2 regions of the Symbiobacterium terraclitae genome follow, and region 1 is predicted to be linked to the other one. Evidence: predicted binding sites of a transcription regulator. Region 1 holds the regulator's gene; the other holds the start of a gene.
What was found. Region 1 encodes LexA, which represses DNA repair genes until DNA is damaged. Its sites were predicted from a motif close to CNAACANNTGTTNG; they were not measured.
Positions count from the first base shown of each region.

Region 2: uvrA (excinuclease ABC subunit UvrA) is a predicted target of LexA. The motif match lies at 5,860-5,873, and genes of this name have one in related genera.

Region 1 is NZ_JAGGLG010000001.1:175,538-184,115, reverse strand. It holds gene J2Z79_RS00930 (cytochrome c biogenesis CcdA family protein) at 1-652, opposite strand, end outside; gene J2Z79_RS00925 (redoxin domain-containing protein) at 668-1,309, opposite strand; gene J2Z79_RS00920 (hypothetical protein) at 1,510-1,830, opposite strand; gene J2Z79_RS00915 (LysM peptidoglycan-binding domain-containing protein) at 1,852-2,193, opposite strand; gene lexA (transcriptional repressor LexA) at 2,429-3,046, shown strand; gene glnA (type I glutamate--ammonia ligase) at 3,135-4,442, opposite strand; gene J2Z79_RS00900 (DUF456 domain-containing protein) at 4,492-4,953, opposite strand; gene J2Z79_RS00895 (methionine gamma-lyase family protein) at 5,010-6,284, opposite strand; gene J2Z79_RS00890 (sigmaY antisigma factor component) at 6,408-6,608, opposite strand; gene J2Z79_RS00885 (DUF5345 family protein) at 6,601-6,933, opposite strand; gene sigY (RNA polymerase sigma factor SigY) at 6,923-7,444, opposite strand; gene J2Z79_RS00875 (ABC transporter permease subunit) at 7,482-8,318, opposite strand; gene J2Z79_RS00870 (ABC transporter ATP-binding protein) at 8,311-8,578, opposite strand, start outside.
Region 2 is NZ_JAGGLG010000009.1:45,746-54,323, reverse strand. It holds gene J2Z79_RS07025 (hypothetical protein) at 1-37, opposite strand, end outside; gene J2Z79_RS07020 (RNA polymerase sigma factor) at 42-701, opposite strand; gene J2Z79_RS19130 (ABC transporter substrate-binding protein) at 878-2,836, opposite strand; gene uvrA (excinuclease ABC subunit UvrA) at 2,912-5,776, opposite strand; gene J2Z79_RS07005 (HNH endonuclease) at 6,013-6,597, shown strand; gene J2Z79_RS07000 (winged helix-turn-helix transcriptional regulator) at 6,647-6,952, opposite strand; gene J2Z79_RS06995 (phosphodiester glycosidase family protein) at 7,056-8,578, opposite strand, start outside.

The DNA of each region.
Region 1 (8,578 bases):
TGGTGCCCGTGGCCAGCATGATGCCCATCACCACCATGATGGCGCCGCCGACCCGCTCGATCGCCAGCGAGTACTGCGCCAGCTTGCGGACGGAGCCCAGCGCGTACGCCATGCCGATGAAGGGCAGCGCAAAGCCGACCGAGTAGGCCAGCAGCAGCAGGCCCCCGTAGCCCGGGCTTGTGGCGGCCAGGGCCAGCACCGCGCCCAGGATCGGGCCGATACAGGGCGTCCAGCCTGCTGCGAAGGTGAGGCCGATCAGCGCTGACCCGAGATACCCCTCGGGGCGGCTGGCCAGCTGGCGGCGCGTGTCCCGCATCAGGAAGGGGATGCGCAGCACGCCCATCAGCGTCAGCCCCATGACCGCGACGAAGATGCCGCCCGCCACCGGCAGCCAGGAGCGGCTGCTGTAGAAGAAGGAACCCAGCGCGCTGGCCGTGAGGCCCAGGGCGATGTAGATCACCGAGAACCCGGCGAAGAAGGCCAGGCTGTGCTTCAGGACCCGGACCCGGACGGCGCGGGAACCGGCGGAGATCTCGGCCACCGAAACCCCGGTCACGTAGCTGAGGAAAGACGGGTAGATCGGCAGGACGCACGGGGAGACAAACGAGAGCACCCCTGCGCCGAAGGCGAGGAACAGGTTCGGTGTGGCCATGGGCATCGACTCCTCCTAGCGGGCCAGCAGGCGCCCGACCTCAGCCTCGATCTGCGGCAGCGACATCTGATACTGGTACACCCCGCGGATGATCCCGTCACGGTCGATGAAGAAGGTCGCGGGAATCGGGAGGATGCGGTACGCCCGCTGGGCGCTCTCGTCGGCGTCGATCAGGATCGGGAAGTCGACCCCGAGCCGCTCGGCGAAGTCCCGCACCGCCACCCGCGACTCGCCCACGTTCACGGCGTAGAACCGGAGCCCCATCTCCTTGTACTTGTCGTACACCTGCTGGAAGTCAGGCATCTCCTTCCGGCACGGGGGGCACCAGGTCGCCCAGAAGTTGATGACCACGGGCTGCCCGGCCAGGTCGGAGAGGCGCACGACGGCGTCGCCGTCCAGCGTCTCCAGCGCGAAGTCGGGCGCCGGCGTGCCCACCTGCGGCACGGTCTCCGCCTCCGTGCGCGGCACCAGCAGCATCACCAGCACGACCGCGGCCAGCACGCCGAGCGAGATGCCCGATACCCAGCGCTTCCAGGCCGGCCGCCGCGCCAGCTCCGCGGCCCGGCGCGCCGCCGCTGCCTCCTGCGAATCCCAGCCGCAGCCGTGGCAGAAGCGCCCGCCCTCCTCGAGCCGTGTGCCGCACTCCGGACAGACCACAGGTCATCACCTCGCCCTGACACTACAGACGTTCGTTCGGCTCCTCCAGATACCTGGAAGCCTCGAGCATCAGATGTGCGATTCATTATAGCAAAGTATTTGCCACCCAGGTCAATCCAGCCCCCGTCTGAAAGGCCCGACAAAGACGGGCCCACACCCTCAGGTGTGGACCCGATTTCTAACGGTTCTAAGCTGGATCGCTACCAGCCGGCTGCACGCCGTTCGGGGCGGTAGTGCTGGGCGAAGCGCTGGTTCCAGGCGCGCAGTTCGGGAAAGAGCCGGTCCACGGAGAGCGAGATCTCGAGCATCGGAAGGCCGCCGCGCTCCTCCACCGGCGTGCGGGCGGTCTCCGCCAGCAGGCGCCCCACACGCCTGCTGAGGGCCCGGAGTTGCTCCTCGTCCCCAAAGTCGCCGGCCGCCGCGGCCCGGAGGACCTGCGCGTAGCGCTGGCGCAGCCGCACCAGCCGCTCGTACAGCTCGGCCGGCAGCCTGCCCTCGAAACTCTGCACCACCACCGCCATGAGCTCACCCTCCCTCGCGCGTCAGCGCCCGCCGGACTCCGTAGGGATGAACAGCACCTGACCCGGGTGGATCTCGGCCGACGACAGGCCGTTCAGCCGCCGGATCTGGTAGACGACCTCCCGGACGTCGCGGTTGCCCGCGTGGGCGACCGCGATGTCCCACAGCGTGTCGCCGTACGCCACCGTGTGGTGGACGCCCGTCGGGGGCTCGTGGGACTGCGTGTGGACGAGCCGGGGGAACAGCAGTACGGCAGCGCACACCGTGAGTGCAAACAGCACGGCCAGCGTGCGGGCACGGCGGACCGCCCTGGGCGTGCGCCGCCTGACCCTCCTGCTCCTCGACTCTACGTACGTCGCGGCCATCGTGAACCCTCCCTCGCCCGAACACATCGCCGCAGCCAGCGGAACCTCTGTTCGCCTTGAGGGTATCACGAATGAACGTTCTGGTCAACCCCCCTGACCACATTTTTTCGAACAGGCGTTTGCAGAAGGCCCGTCATATGGTACAATCTACCCAACCGGACCGCGCAGGAAGGATAAGGGCGAGTGGACGCCGGATCGCGGGTGCGCTCGCCGTCAGTTCAGGAGGTGTCGCTGCATGCCGGAGTCCCTGACGGAGCGACAGCGCCAGATCCTGCAGTTCATCAAGGACGAGATCCGCACGAAGGGCTACCCCCCCTCGGTGCGGGAGATTGGTGAGGCGATCGGCCTCAGTTCCAGCTCCACGGTCCACGGGCACATGACGCGGCTGGAGGAGAAGGGGTACATCCGCCGCGATCCCACGAAGCCCCGGGCCATCGAGGTGCTGGACGGAAGCACCACGAAGCTCCAGCGCACCATCACGGTTCCCGTGGTGGGCCGCGTGACGGCGGGCCAGCCGATCCTGGCCCAGGAGACCATCGAGGACCACTTCCCGCTGCCCTCCGACTTCGTCCGTGCGGACGAGTCCGACCTCTTCTTCCTGAAGATCCAGGGCGACTCGATGATCGAAGCGGGCATCCTCGACGGCGACCTCGTACTGGTGCAGCGGCAGCAGCACGCCAACAACGGCGACATCGTCGTGGCCCTCATCGAGGACGAGGCGACGGTCAAGCGCTTCTTCAAGGAGCAGGACCACATCCGGCTGCAGCCCGAGAACCGCTTCATGGACCCGATCATCGTGCCCGACTGTCAGGTGCTGGGCAAGGTGGTCGGCCTCGTCCGGCGGATGCACTGATTCGGGCGCAGCTGACTGCGAAAACAGACAGCCCGGTGGGAGCGGTGGCTCCCGCCGGGCTTCCTGTTTCCTGTGACCGCGTCACGCCCTAGAAGATGGAGAGGTACTGGTCGAGCTCCCACTGGTGGACCTGCGACCGGTAGATCTCCCACTCGATGGACTTCGCCTCCACGAACCGGCGGTAGACCTGCTCGCCCAGCGCCTCCCGGATCACGGGGTCGGCCTCAAGCGCCACGAGGGCGTCCCGCAGGCTCTGCGGCAGCATGCCGATGCCCTCGGCCTCCCGCTCCTCGGGGGTCATCGCGTAGATGTTCCGGTTGACCGCCGGCGGCGGCGTCAGCCCCCGCTTGATGCCGTCCAGCCCGGCCGCGAGCGTGACCGCCAGCGCGAGGTACGGGTTGCAGGCGGGGTCGGGCGAGCGCAGCTCGATGCGGGTGGAGCGGCCCCTCCGGGCCGGGATGCGGACCAGCGGCGAGCGGTTCCGCTCGGACCAGGCAATGTAGCTGGGCGCCTCGTAGCCGGGAACCAGCCGCTTGTACGAGTTGATCAGCGGGTTGCAGATGGCGGTGTAGGCCGGGGCGTGCAGGAGCAGTCCGGCGATGAACTGCTTGAGCAGCGGCGACACGCCGTCGGGCTGGCTCGGGTCGTAGAAGGCGTTCTCGCCGTCGCGGAAGAGCGACATGTGCAGGTGCATGCCCGAGCCGTTGACGCCCGCCACCGGCTTCGGCATGAACGAGGCGTGCAGCCCGTGCTGGATGGCGATGGTGCGCACGACGAACCGGAAGGTGGCGATGTTGTCGGCGGCGGCCACGGCGTCGGTGTACTTGAAGTCGATCTCGTGCTGCCCCGGGGCCACCTCGTGGTGGGAGGACTCGATCTCAAACCCCATCTTCTGCAGGGCCAGCACGCAGTCGCGCCGGCACTCCTCCCCCCGGTCCACCGGGCCCAGGTCGAAGTAGGAGGCCTGGTCGATGGGCTTCGTCGTGGGCCGGCCGTCCGGCTCCCGCAGGAAGAGGAAGAACTCCGGCTCGGGGCCGACCATCATGGTGAAGCCCAGCTTCGCCGCCTCGGCGCAGACCCGCTTCAGAGTGCCCCGCGGGTCGCCCTCGAAGGGGGTGCCGTCGGCGTGGCACACGTCGCAGATCAGCCGCGCCGTCGCTCCCTCCCCCTGCTCCTGCCAGGGGAAGACGGCGAAGGTCTGCGGATCGGGCCGGAGGAGCATGTCGGCCTCCTCCACCCGCACGAAGCCCTCGATCGACGAGCCGTCGAAGAGCACCTGGCCGTCCAGCGCCTTCTCCAGCTGTTCCGCGGGGATGTCAACGTTCTTGATCAGGCCGAGGATGTCGGTGAACTGGAGCCGGATGAAGCGCACGTCCAGCTCCCGCACCCGCTCCATCACCTCTTCCTTGGTCTTCGGGCGTCCGGACACAACCGCATCCTCCTCTCTAGATGAGCACCTTCACGATAAACGCCACGGTGAGCCCCAGCGCCACCACCAGGTTGACGGCCACGGAGCCCAGCACCCCCACCAGGCCGCCGACGCCGGCCCGGAGCGCCTCGCCGCCCGGGCGTCCGGTGAACAGCTCGAAGAGGGCCGCACCGAGGAACGGGCCCAGCACGAGGCCGAGGGGCATGAAGAAGAGCCCGGCGATGGAGCCGATCACGGCGCCCCAGGCGCCGGCCCTGCCCGCCCCGAAGCGCCGCGCGCCCCAGGCCCTGGCGTAGTGCTCCGCCACCTGCGTCGCCGCCACCACCAGCAGGGCGGCGATGAGGAAGCCGGGGGTCATCTCCCGGAACCCCTCCACTGCGCCGTAGCCCAGCATGGCCAGGAAGATGACGGGCAGCCCGGGCAGGGCTGGAATCAGCGTGCCCAGCACGCCCAAAACCATCACAGCCACCGCGGCCATGAAGGCAATCCCCTGGAGAGACATGCGATCACTCCCCCGCGTAGAACAGAAAACGCCTACGCTCTAAGGACGCCCGCGGCCGCCAGTTCGTTCGCGGCGCGCAAAGCGGTCAGCACCACGTGCTCCCGGGTGAGGCCGCCCTGGAAGTAGGCGGCGTAGGGCGGCCGCACGGGCCCGTCGGCGGAGAGCTCCACCGAGGAGCCCTGCACGAACGTGCCCGCGGCCATGATCACCGGGTCGGTGTAGCCGGGCATGGCCCAGGGCTCGGGCCGCACGTGCGCGTCGACCGGGCTCGCCTTCTGCACGGCCTGGCAGAAGGCCTTGAGGCCCTCCGCGGAGCCCAGCTCCACCGCCTGCACCAGGTCGGAGCGGGGGGCGTCGAAGGCCGGCCGCACCCGGAAACCCAGCAGGTCGAAGAAGGCGGCGGTGAACTGGGCGCCCCGCAGCGCCTCCCCCGTCACGTGCGGGGCCAGGAAGAGCCCCTGGAAGAGCAGCCGGTTGACACCGGCGTTGGCCCCCACCTCCGTCCCGATGCCGGGGGCGAACAGGTGCGCTGCGGCCCGCTCCACCAGGTCGGCCCGGCCGACGATGTAGCCGCCGCTGGGGGCGATGCCGCCGCCGGGATTCTTGATCAGGGACCCGCAGGTCAGATCCGCCCCCACGTGGGGCGGCTCCTGCGCCTCGACGAACTCGCCGTAGCAGTTGTCGACGAGGACGATGATCGCGGGGTTGGCCGCCTTCGCCCTGCGGATCAGCGCACCGATCTCCGCCACGGAGAGCGGCGCCCGGAGCGAGTATCCCCGGGAGCGCTGGATCAGGAGGCACCGGGCGTCAGGCTGCCGCACGGCGGCGGCCACGGCGTCCGGGTCGACGGAGAGGTCCGGCCTGAGCGGGACCTCCTCATAGCGCACGCCCCACTCGGCGAGGGACCCCGGTGCGCCGTCGATCACCTGCTGCAGGGTGTCGTAGGGTGCCCCCGCGGCCGCGATGAGGCGGTCGCCGGGCCGCAGGACGGCGAAGAGGCCCGTTGCGATCGCGTGGGTGCCGGAGGCAAACTGGATGCGCACCAGGCCCGCCTCGGCGCCGAAGGCGCGGGCGAAGAGCTCGTCCAGCTTCTCCCGGCCGATGTCGTTGTATCCGTAGCCGGTGGAGGCGGCGAAGTGGACCTCGGAAACGCCGGCCTCCTGGAAGGCGGCCAGCACCCGCGCCTGGTTGCGCAGCACCAGCTCGTCCACCTGCGCCCAGGCGGGCCGGACGCGCTCGAGGGCGGCGGCAGCGGCTGCGGCGATCGGTGCCGGGCAGTCCGGCACCAGCTGATCCCATATGTTCAAGCGTGTACCCTCCAGTAATCGCCAAGTAGCCGGTTCGAGCCTATTCTACCTGTTCCTGCCCAAACCTGAAAGGGTTGCGCCCACGAAAAGAGCCATCCCGACCGGGATGGCTCGCCGCGCTCCCTAGCGGCGCCGTGCCGGGCGCACCACCAGCAGCCAGTAGACCAGGCTGGACATGGGGAAGTGAACCAGCCCCAGGAGCCCCCAGAACCAGGCCCGGGCGCCGCGCCTGCGGCTGTCCAGGAAGAGGCAGACTCCCTGGGCCCCCAGCAGAAAGCCGATCAGCACCCAGGCCCACCAGGGCAGCTGTGCGACCTCATTCATGGCCGGCCCGCCTCCCCTCCGCCCGCCAGAGGGCCGCCCCGGCCCCCAGCGCCACCGCCAGCGCGGCCTGGACGATCAGGTACTGCAGCGGGAAGTTCATCATCGCCCACAGGCCGCCGGCGAGGACCAGCGCGGCCACGGCCAGGAACAGCAGCAGGTCGCGGCGCAACGCCTGCCGCTGTGCTCGCTGCACGTCGTGCACCAGCATCAGGAGCGTCCCCAGGTCGGGCGGGCTCTCCTGCTCCACGGGGGCCGAGAGGCCGTCCAGGCCCTCCCGGAGCGCACGCTCCCACGGTTCCAGGGTCTCACGCCCGTCACGCCTCATCCTGGTCCAGCCCCCTTCGCAAGGTGCGCACGGCGTTGAAGATGCGCGACTTCACCGTGCCCACCGGGATCTCCATCCACTCGGCGATCTCCTCGTACGTGTACCCGTAGTAGTGCTTGAGGACCACCGGGAGCGCCACTTCCCGGGGCAGGGCCTGCAGCTGCGCCATCAGGCTGCGGACCTCCGGCGAAGTATCCTGCTGCCCCAGCAGGAGCTCCTCCGCCGCCCGCGCCTGCAACTGCCGCTGCCGCTTCTGCCGCCGCAGCCAGTCCAGGTACAGGCGCGTGGCGATGGAGCAGAGCCACGTGCTGAACCGGGCGCGCCCTTCGAACTGGCCGATGCGCTCGATCGCGCGGATCATCGTCTCCTGCGTGAGATCCTCCGCCAGGTTGCGGTCGAAGGTGATGGTGACGAGGTACTTCTTCACCGGCAGGTACTGCGCTTGCAGCAGGCGGGCCAGGGCGGCCTGATCCCCGCGCTGCGCCTGCCGGATCAGCTGCAGATCGTCCACTGGCTTCACCTGCCGGTCTGCGGTAGTCGGGCCGGCCTCAGCGGACCTGGCTCGCGAAGAGTTGATTCCGGTTCATGTGGCAAAGCACCTGCCAGAGCAGCAGAACATCGATGGCCGCCACCACAAGCCCCACCAGCGTCACCACCAGATCACTCAGCACCAGGGCGCCGGTCGCCTGCCCCACCCCCAGCAGCAGCACGGGGAGCACCACCGTGCCGCCCATCTGGTAGGCCGCCTGGAAGGTGGCCACGCGGGCGCTGATGAAGACGTTGATGAGGATGGCCAGCAGCGACACGCCCGGGATGACCAGGAGCATCAGCGGCAGCCAGTTGAACTGCGGGAAGAAGACCCGGTGGAACAGCGGCCACGCGGCCAGATTGACCGAGAGGGCGCAGAGCAGGAAGGTCACCAGCGAGATGACCACCGCAGGCACGAGCGAGGCCAGCACCTTGCCCGTGAAGAGCGACCGCAGGTCCACCGGGGCGAAGAGCAGCGTCTCCAGGGTGCCCCGCTCCTTCTCGCCGGCGAACGAGTCGGCGGCGATGACCGAGGCGGTCATGAGCGGGATCATCAGGAAGAACGGGGCCAGCATGTAGTTTGTGCTCACGTAGATCAGCTTCTGGTTCAGCTCCGTCATGGTTGACAGCACGGCAGCCAGTTCTCCGGCCGGCAGCTTGTCCAGCCACGCCAGCATGGCCTGCACATCCGCCGGCGCCAGCGACTCCGCCCCGAAGCGGAAGGCCAGCACCAGTCCCAGGGGGAGCCCGATGCCCAGGATGAGCGGGACGATCAGCATGGGCAGCCAGACCTGCAGATTGGCGGTGATGGCCTGAATGTCCTTCCGCGCAATGGCGAGTATCGCTCTTCTATTCATCCGCCGTACCCTCCCTGATCTTGAAGTAGAGCGCCTCCAGGTCTCGCTGCACCGGCGCCGCGCTGTAGACCGAAGCCTCCTGCGCCAGGCGGCGCAGCAGGTGCGGTACGTCGTCACGGGAACGCAGGGTGAAGGCGATGCGCCCCGGTCCCACCCGGGCGGCGGGGACGCCGCGGTACTCGCCGCCGGCCAGCGCCAGGTCGGTCTCGACCTCCAGGGTCACGGTGGGGAAGTGGCGGGCCTCCAGCTCCGCCAGGGTG
Region 2 (8,578 bases), on a different contig from region 1:
GCAGGGTCTCGCGAATCGTCCGTTCGTCGACGCGCATGCTCTCACTCCTCGCAGGCCACGAGCGGGGCGTGGGCCGAAAGGCGGTTGTAGGACAGGGCAACCAGGTCGGGCCGGCCGAGCTGGCGTGCCATCTGGTTGCGCAACAGCTCGCGTGCCCGGTGCAGGCGCGACTTCACCGTGCCAGGCGGGCAGCCGATGATTGCCGCAATCTCGGTGTCGGAGAACTCGTGGAAGTACTTCAGCACCACCACCGAGCGATGCACGGGATCCAGGCGGCCGATGGCGTTGCGCAGCAGGCGGCGCTCCTCGCTGTCGAGGACGGCCTCCTCCGGCTGCCAGGCGCGCACCTCACGCCCGCGCTGCTGCTCCTGGCTCGCGCCGGGCATGGGGTCCAGCTCTTCCTTGATCCTGCGCCGGCGCAGCAGCGTGATGGCCTCGTTGACGGCCACCCGGTAGAGCCACGACTTGAAGCTGGAACGGAACTCGAACTTGGCGATGGAGCGGAAGACCTTCAGAAACGTCTCCTGAACGACATCCTGCGCCAGCGTGGCGTCCCGCACGACCAGGTAGGCGAAGCGGAAGACGTCGTCGCGGTAGAGCAGGAACATCTCCTCGAAAGCGATCCTGTCGCCCGCCTGGCAGCGCGCGATCAACCCCAGATCAGCGTCGCGCACGGGCTCCAACTCAGCGATGGCCCTCACCTCCCCGCCACCGATAAATACAACTTACTATACCACAACGCTTTCTATAACCGAAAGCCGCCGGCTCGATGAGAGGTTTATTAGAATTCCCCGCTTGGTCGTGTTTCTCCTCCTAGACTGCTTCGATCCAGAAATTATACGCACCGTGCAGTGCAGACACGGTGCGCTTTCCGTCACTATTGCAGTTCGATCCGCCCGTCCACCCACTGGAACAGGTAGACCTGCGCCGCCTGGTTCTCGCCGGTGTTCGGGTCGAAGCTGATGGTGGTTGACCAGCCCTTGTGTCCGCGGGTCGACCGCACCAGCGCCGCGAACTCCTCCCGGTCGGGGATCTTTCCGGGGTTCTCCTCGCCGTAGCGGATCAGCGCCTCCAGGATAACCCGCGCCGCATCGTAGCCGAACGTGCCGTACCCGCGGGTCGGCTTGCCGAGGATGGCCTCGAAGTGGCGTATGAAGCGGGCGTCGGTCCCCCGGGTGTAATGGGTGAAGTAGATGTCGCGCCAGCCGCGGCCAGCCGTGCTCTCGAAGGCCGGATTGTAAAGCTCCGAGCCGCCGATGATCGGCAGCGTCAGCCCCTGCTGGCGCAGGGCGGCCGCCGCCTGGTAGCCCAGCTGGCTGTTTCCTGCGTAGTAGATGGCATCGGGGACGTAAGCCCGCACCGCGGCGGCCAGAGCGCTCCCCTCGATGCGCGCGGGAAGCACGATGCGCCCTGCGACAGGCAGCGCGACGATCTCCGCCGCGGTCTCAAAGGCGGCAGCCCGCCGCTCTGACTCCGCGCTGCCATCCAGCAGCATCAGGACGGACTCCACCCCAAGTCTGCCCCTGGCGTACGCTGCGGCGGCGGCCTCCAGGCGGACCTGGGGCGCGATGAGCCGGTTGACGTGCAGCCAGCCCGGCTGCATGAGGTCCTCCGCACCGGCGTTGGGCACGACGAGCACCAGACCGCTCTCCAGCAGCCCCTCTGCCAGGCTGGCGCTGGCCGGGCTGGTGAAGCTGCCGACGACGCCGATGACCTCCTGGTCGTAGGCGAGGCGTCGCGCGTGCTCGGCCGCGGCCTCGGGCGTGCCCTGGTCGTCGTATCGGACCAGCGACACCTGGTAGCCGACCCTCAGGAGGTCGGCCTCCAGGTCCCGCAGCGCCAGTTCGGCACCGCTGGCCAGGTCGCTGCCCCACACGCCGTGCGGGCCCGACAGGGGCGTGACGGTGGCCAGGACGACGGGCGTCCGCACCTTTGCAGGGTTCGGCGCGCACTGGAAGGCGACCGGCTCCTCCGCCCACGCCTTGATCAGGCGGCTCACCTCTCCGGCGACGGGGATCGCGTAGGCGATGGCGCTGTCCGATCCGGCGGTGACGATGCCGACCACCTCGCCGGTCTCCCGGTGCACCAGGGGCCCGCCGCTGGCGCCGTGCATGACGCTGGCGCCGCGGAACTCCACCAGGTCAGCGTAATAGCGCCCGTCGATCCGCTGGGAGAGGCCGACCTGGCGGACCTCCGCCGGAACGGGTGCGTGGTTGGGGCTCCGCTCCAGGCTGCCCCAGGCGTAGACCGGATCGCCCGGCGAGAGCGTCCCCGAGGAGAGGGTGAGCACCTGGGGCCACTTCGTGAGGGTGGGCACGTAGATCAGCGCGACGTCGCGGTTCTGGTCGTGGCCCACGACCATCCCCTGGTGTGTCGTGCCGTTGTCGTCGATGACGGTCACGCAGCCCTTGTGGCCCTCGATCACGTGAGCGCTGGTGACGATGTGACCGCCGGTATCGATGATGAAACCGGTGCCGACCCTGCTGCCCCGATCGCCCCGCACCTGGATCGAGACGACGGCGCGCAGGTAGCGCCCCTCCCCCTCCCCGTTCCCGGACGGGGGCTCTGTCGGGTCGGGGCCGGCCAGCGCCGGGACCGCGGCGCTCCACGGCCATCTCCCGGAGTGCAGGCGGAAGCCGCCCAGCACCCCCGAGCCGAAGAACGTGAGCAGCACGACGACGAAGAGCCATACCGCCACGCGCCGCCCGGGCCGCTCGCGGCGGCGGAGGGGCGTGGGCGCGCCGGACGGCCGGAGCGGCGTCCCGCACCTGTCGCAGTAGTTGGCGGAAGCCGAGACCTCAGTCCCGCAGTAAGGGCACCTGGTCGGTCCTGTCACCGGTCTCCTCTCCTGTCTGATTGCTCAGGCGGGTTAGGTTCAACTTTCGAGAACCGGCCCCTTCCTCCCTGCCGGTCAGTCCGTCCCCGAGGCCGCACCCAGCGGCACCTGGGCGCGCTGCCGCTCCATGTGCCTCTTGAGGAAGAGGCCGGTGTAGCTCGCCGGGTTCGCGCAGACCTCCTCCGGCGGGCCCTCGGCCACGATCTGGCCGCCGCGCTCGCCGCCCTCCGGCCCGAGGTCCACGATCCAGTCGGCCTGCTTGATCACGTCGAGGTTATGCTCGATGACCAGCACGGTATTGCCCACGTCTACGAGGCGCTGGAGCACGTCCAGCAGCTTGTGCACGTCGGCCGTGTGCAGGCCGGTGGTCGGCTCGTCGAGGATGTAGATCGTCCGCCCGGTGGCGCGCCGAGAGAGCTCGGTGGCCAGCTTCACCCGCTGCGCCTCGCCGCCCGAGAGCGTCGTGGCCGGCTGGCCCAGCTTGATGTAGCCCAGCCCCACGTCCTGCAGGGTCTGCATCTTCCGGTAGATGCGCGGCAGGGGCCGGAAGAACTCCACCGCCTCGTCGACGGTCATGTTGAGGATGTCGGCGATGGTCTTGCCCTTGTAGTGCACCTCCAGCGTCTCCCGGTTGTACCGCGCGCCCTTGCACACCTCGCAGGGCACGTAGACGTCGGGCAGAAAGTGCATCTCGATCTTGATGATGCCGTCGCCCTTGCAGGCCTCGCAGCGGCCGCCGCGCACGTTGAAGGAGAAGCGGCCCTGCTTGTAGCCCCGCATCTTCGCCTCGGGCGTCTGGGCCATCAGCTCGCGGATCAGGTCGAAGACCCCGGTGTAGGTGGCCGGGTTGGAGCGGGGCGTGCGGCCGATGGGCGACTGGTCGATGTCGATCACCTTGTCCAGGTGCTCCAGGCCCTCGATGGCGTCGTGGGCCCCGGGGCGCGTGCGGGCCCGGTTCAGCTCGGCAGCCAGCCGCCGGTAGAGGATCTCGTTGACCAGGGTGGACTTGCCGGATCCCGACACGCCGGTCACCACCGTGAAGGTGCCCAGCGGGACCCGGAAGGTGATGTCCTTCAGGTTGTGCTCCCGCGCGCCCCTGACGACGAGCCACTTGCCGTTGGGCTGCCGCCGCTTCTCGGGGATCGGGATCTGGCGCCGGCCGGAGAGGTAGGCGCCGGTCAGCGACTCGGGCGTGGCCAGGATCTTCTCCACCGGCCCCGCAGCCACGACGCGGCCGCCGGCCTGGCCGGCCCCGGGGCCGATGTCGACGACCCAGTCGGCCGCCCGGATCGTATCCTCGTCGTGCTCCACGACGATCAGCGTGTTGCCCAGGTCGCGCAGCTGCTGCAGGGTCTCGATCAGCCGCTCGTTGTCCCGCTGGTGCAGCCCGATGGAGGGCTCGTCGAGGATGTAGAGCACCCCGACCAGGTGCGAGCCGATCTGGGTGGCCAGCCGGATGCGCTGCGCCTCGCCGCCCGACAGGGAGCCGGCGGACCGGCTGAGCGTCAGGTAGTCCAGCCCGACGTTGATCAGGAAGCCCAGCCGCGCGTCGATCTCCTTCAGGATCTGGCGGCCGATGGCCCGCTCCTTCTCCGTCAGGTCCAGCCCAGCCAGGAACTTGCGGGCCTGTGCGACGTCGAGGTCGGTCAGTTCGGCGATGGAGAGGCCGCCTACCTTCACGGCCAGCGATTCCGGCTTCAGCCGGGCGCCGTGGCAGGCCGGGCAGGGCCGGGTGGTCATGAACTCGGCGAGGTGGTCGCGGATGGCGTCGCTGGAGGTCTCGCGGAACATCCGGTCCAGCTGCTTGATGGCCCCCTCGTAGGTCACCTCGTACCACTTGCGCTGTCCGTACATATTTTCGTACTGGAAGCGCACCTTCCCGTCGGGCCAGCCGAACAGGAGGATCTCCCGGAACTTCGGGTCCTGCTGGTTCAGGGGCACGTCCTTCCGGATGCCCAGCTGGCTGCAGAGCGCGTCGATCTGGTTGTGGAAGAACTGCTGCGTCGAGTTGGCCCAGGGCACCAGGGCGCCCTCGTCCAGCGAGAGCGAGGGGTCGAGCACGAGCTCGGGGTCGAACTCGGTGTTGAACCCCAGGCCGGTGCAGGCGGGGCAGGCGCCGAAGGGCGAGTTAAACGAGAAGTTGCGCGGCTGCGGCTCGTCGATGGAAACGCCGCAGTCCGGGCAGGCGAAGTTCTCGCTGAAGAGCAGCTCCTCGCCGCCGACGACGTCGATGGTGACGATGCCGCCGGCCAGCTTGGTCGCGATCTCCAGGGAGTCGGCCAGGCGCCGCTCGATGTCCGGCCGGATCACCAGCCGGTCCACCACGACCTCGATGGTGTGCTTCCGCTTCTTGTCGAGGGCGGGCGGCTCGTCGGTGACGTCCATGATCTGCCCGTCGACCCGCATGCGGACGTAGCCGCCGCGGCGGATGTCCTCGAAGACCTTGACGTGCTCTCCTTTGCGGCCCCGCACCAGCGGCGCGAGCACCTGGATGCGCGTGCCCTCCTCCATCCGGAGCAGCGCGTCCACCATCTGGTCCACGGTCTGCCTCTGGATGGGCTTGCCGCAGGTGGGGCAGTGGGGCCGTCCGATCCGGGCGTAGAGCAGGCGCAGGTAGTCGTAGATTTCGGTGACGGTGCCCACGGTCGAGCGCGGGTTGCGGGAGGTCGTCTTCTGGTCGATGGAGATCGCCGGCGAGAGCCCGTCGATGGAGTCCACATCGGGCTTGTCCATCTGCCCCAGGAACTGCCGCGCATAGGCGGAGAGCGACTCCACGTAGCGCCGCTGACCCTCGGCGTAGATTGTGTCGAATGCGAGCGACGACTTGCCCGACCCCGACACGCCGGTCAGGACAACCAGCTTGTCGCGGGGGATCTCGAGGTTGATGTTCTTCAGGTTGTGCTGTCGTGCACCCTTAATCACCAGACGGTCCTTGGCCACAACCCAACGCCCCCCACAACTGTCTCAACAATGGATGTTACCACACCCGGTCGCGCAACCGGGACGTGCAAATCATACCATGACGAACGTTTGTTTGCAACGTACCGATTCGTTCGATGTTGTGGTATAATCTTGTCGTATAATAATGTACTTAGTGTCATAACGGAAGAGATTAGCGGCCGATCCAGTCGGCTACAATACGAAAGGGGGCGAGACGTGACGTGCCCCGTGGAGGAATGAGTACGACGGATCTAATTGAAGTGATCGACAGCCGGGGGCGCACGCTCACCCCCTGCAAGCGCAAGGTGGCCGACCGCGAGGTCAGGCTGGGCCGGGCCAAGTGGATCGGCCGCTCGCGCATCCGACTGCGCTTTGACCCCTTTGCCTACCGGTACATCCGGCTGAAGGTGCTCGCCCGCGACCGCTACATCTGCTACTGGTGCGGCCGGCCGGGCTTCACAATGGACCACGTCATCCCCTGGTCGAAGGGCGGCCGCACGACCATGGCCAACTGCATCTGCGCCTGCGAGGAGTGCAACGGGCTCCGGGGCGACCTGGACGCCGCCGAGTTCGCCCAGCGCATGGGCCGGCCGACCCCTGTGCCCGGGCTGATCCTGGCAGGCGCCCACCTGACCTGGGGAACCGCCGCGCTGGAGGAGAAGCCCGCAACGGCCCCGGCTGCGAGGAAGGCCGCCGCGGCCGTACCCGCCGCCCGGCGCGACCCGGTTGCAGGGCCGGCCGCGGCCAGTCATCGGGCGCGCTTCGCCCGCATGACCCGACTGCTTCAGGCCACCCCGGTCACCCGGGCGTCACTCTACTAGCAGCGAAAACAGTTACGGAGGCCGGGAGTGAACCCCGGCCTCCGCCTTTTCATGCCCAGCGCTCGGCCCACTGCTGGACGGCGGCCAGCACCGGCTCCATCGCCTTTCCTTTCGGCGTGAGCGAGTAGACCACCCGAACCGGCACTTCGGGGAATACCTCCCGGGTGACGAGCCCCTCCGACTCCAACTCCTTCAGGCGTTCGGAGAGCAGCCGCCCGCTGACCGGGATGGCTGATTCGATCTCCGAGAATCGCTTCGGCCCGCTGAGCAGGGTCGAAAGGATCAGCCCCGTCCAGCGCTTGCCGAGCAGCTGAATCGCGTGTTCGAACTTCGGGCAGAGATGGAAGTCGGCCATGGCCCATCACCTCCTTGTAGGTATTATATCCGATGGACTTCTGTTGACAACGGTAACTATCTTTTCAACACCTTGTTCCTTCTTGTAAGCGGCCCGGAGGGCGCTACTGCTCCATCCGGATCCACACGCTCCCGGGGGTCGGGTCGACGGTGAAGACGCGCGGCACCATGGGGCTGCCGGCCTCGATGTAAGGGATGCCCTCCACCCGGGTCACCTTCGGGAAGAACCCGCCCGAGGCCAGGTACGCCGCGGCCTTGCCCGACGCATCCTCGAACTCGGTGAGCCACCGCTGGATGAGCTCGCCCTCCCGCCGGTCGGCGAAGTCCAGGGGCGTCTCCCCGCCGACCACGATCACCTGCTGGACCGTCTCGCTGTTCCCGGCCAGGTAGAGCAGGGTCCGCAGCCCCTCCAGCTGGTTGAAATCGGTGGCCCGGAGGCCGCCCTGCCCGGTGCCCAGCAGGATGAACCGCACGTTGCCGACGTCGAAGAAGCGCTCGGGCGGCGCCATCTCGTAGACGGGCACGTCCGCTGCGCCGGCTTCTGCCAGGGCCTGCTGGACCGGCTCGCGCAGGCCGGTGTCGACCAGGAAGAAGACGGGGTTCGCCGCCAGCGCCATCCGGAAGACCAGCGCAGGCTCCACGGGCGGCATGGCGTCGAGCACCGCGAAGGACCAGCTGCCCTCGCCGGCCGGTGCGGCCGGAGCGAGAATCAGGTCGCGGGGCGGGGCCACCGGCGGCGGGGCCGCGGGCATCTCCACGGCATCCCGCACCGTCAGGTCGGCGAACTGCAGGCTGCCGGCGTAGATCCGGGTCCCGTCGGTCTCCACGGGGTAGACCCGGTGCAGGCTGACGGGGTACTGCACCCCGGCTGGAACCTCCGCCTCGACGTAGCGCCAGTCGGTCCAGTCGACCGCGGGCGCCAGGTTGACAGTGTACCGGGCGCCGGAGGCGTCCTGCAGGACCGCCCGCAGCCACGCACCCTGCCCGTCGCCCTTCACCCACATGCCGACCCGCACGGGCTGCCCGGGCAGCGCCAGCGGCTCGCTCGCCTGGAGATAGGCCGCGCGGTTTCCGCTCGCCGGGCCGAAGATGTAGCTGAGAACCATGGCTGCGCCGGTTGGCCCGGCGGCAGCGTCGCCGGCGCCCTGGGTCGGATCGGTGCCGGCCTGCTCCACGGGCGCCACGCCGCCCATGACCTCGGCGGGGTAGCGCTCGAACTGCCAGGCCGCGGGGTTCGCAAAGGCATCGAGGACGGTGGTGCGGTACGCGGCGGCGAACGGGATCACCGCCTCGTGGCCCTGGACGGAGACCACGATCAGCCCGGTGCCCTCGGCCAGCGGGATGGCGCGCAGGCTGTCGCCCTCCCGCTCGAACCGGATCAGGGCGGGGTCGAACGACACGGTCAGATCCGCCGGGTCGATGGGCGCGGCGAAGCCGTCGGCGTCGTAGCCCATCACCGTGAAGACGGTACCCTCCTCCGGGTGCAGCCGCAGGCCACCCTCCACGGAGGGGACGATCCGGGCCAGCGGCCCGAGGACCTTGAGGCGGGTGGCGGCGGTGAGCCCGCCGGACTCGGCCGCGACGACGACCTCGGTGCCCGCCGCCACCGGCGTGCCGTCGGCCTGGA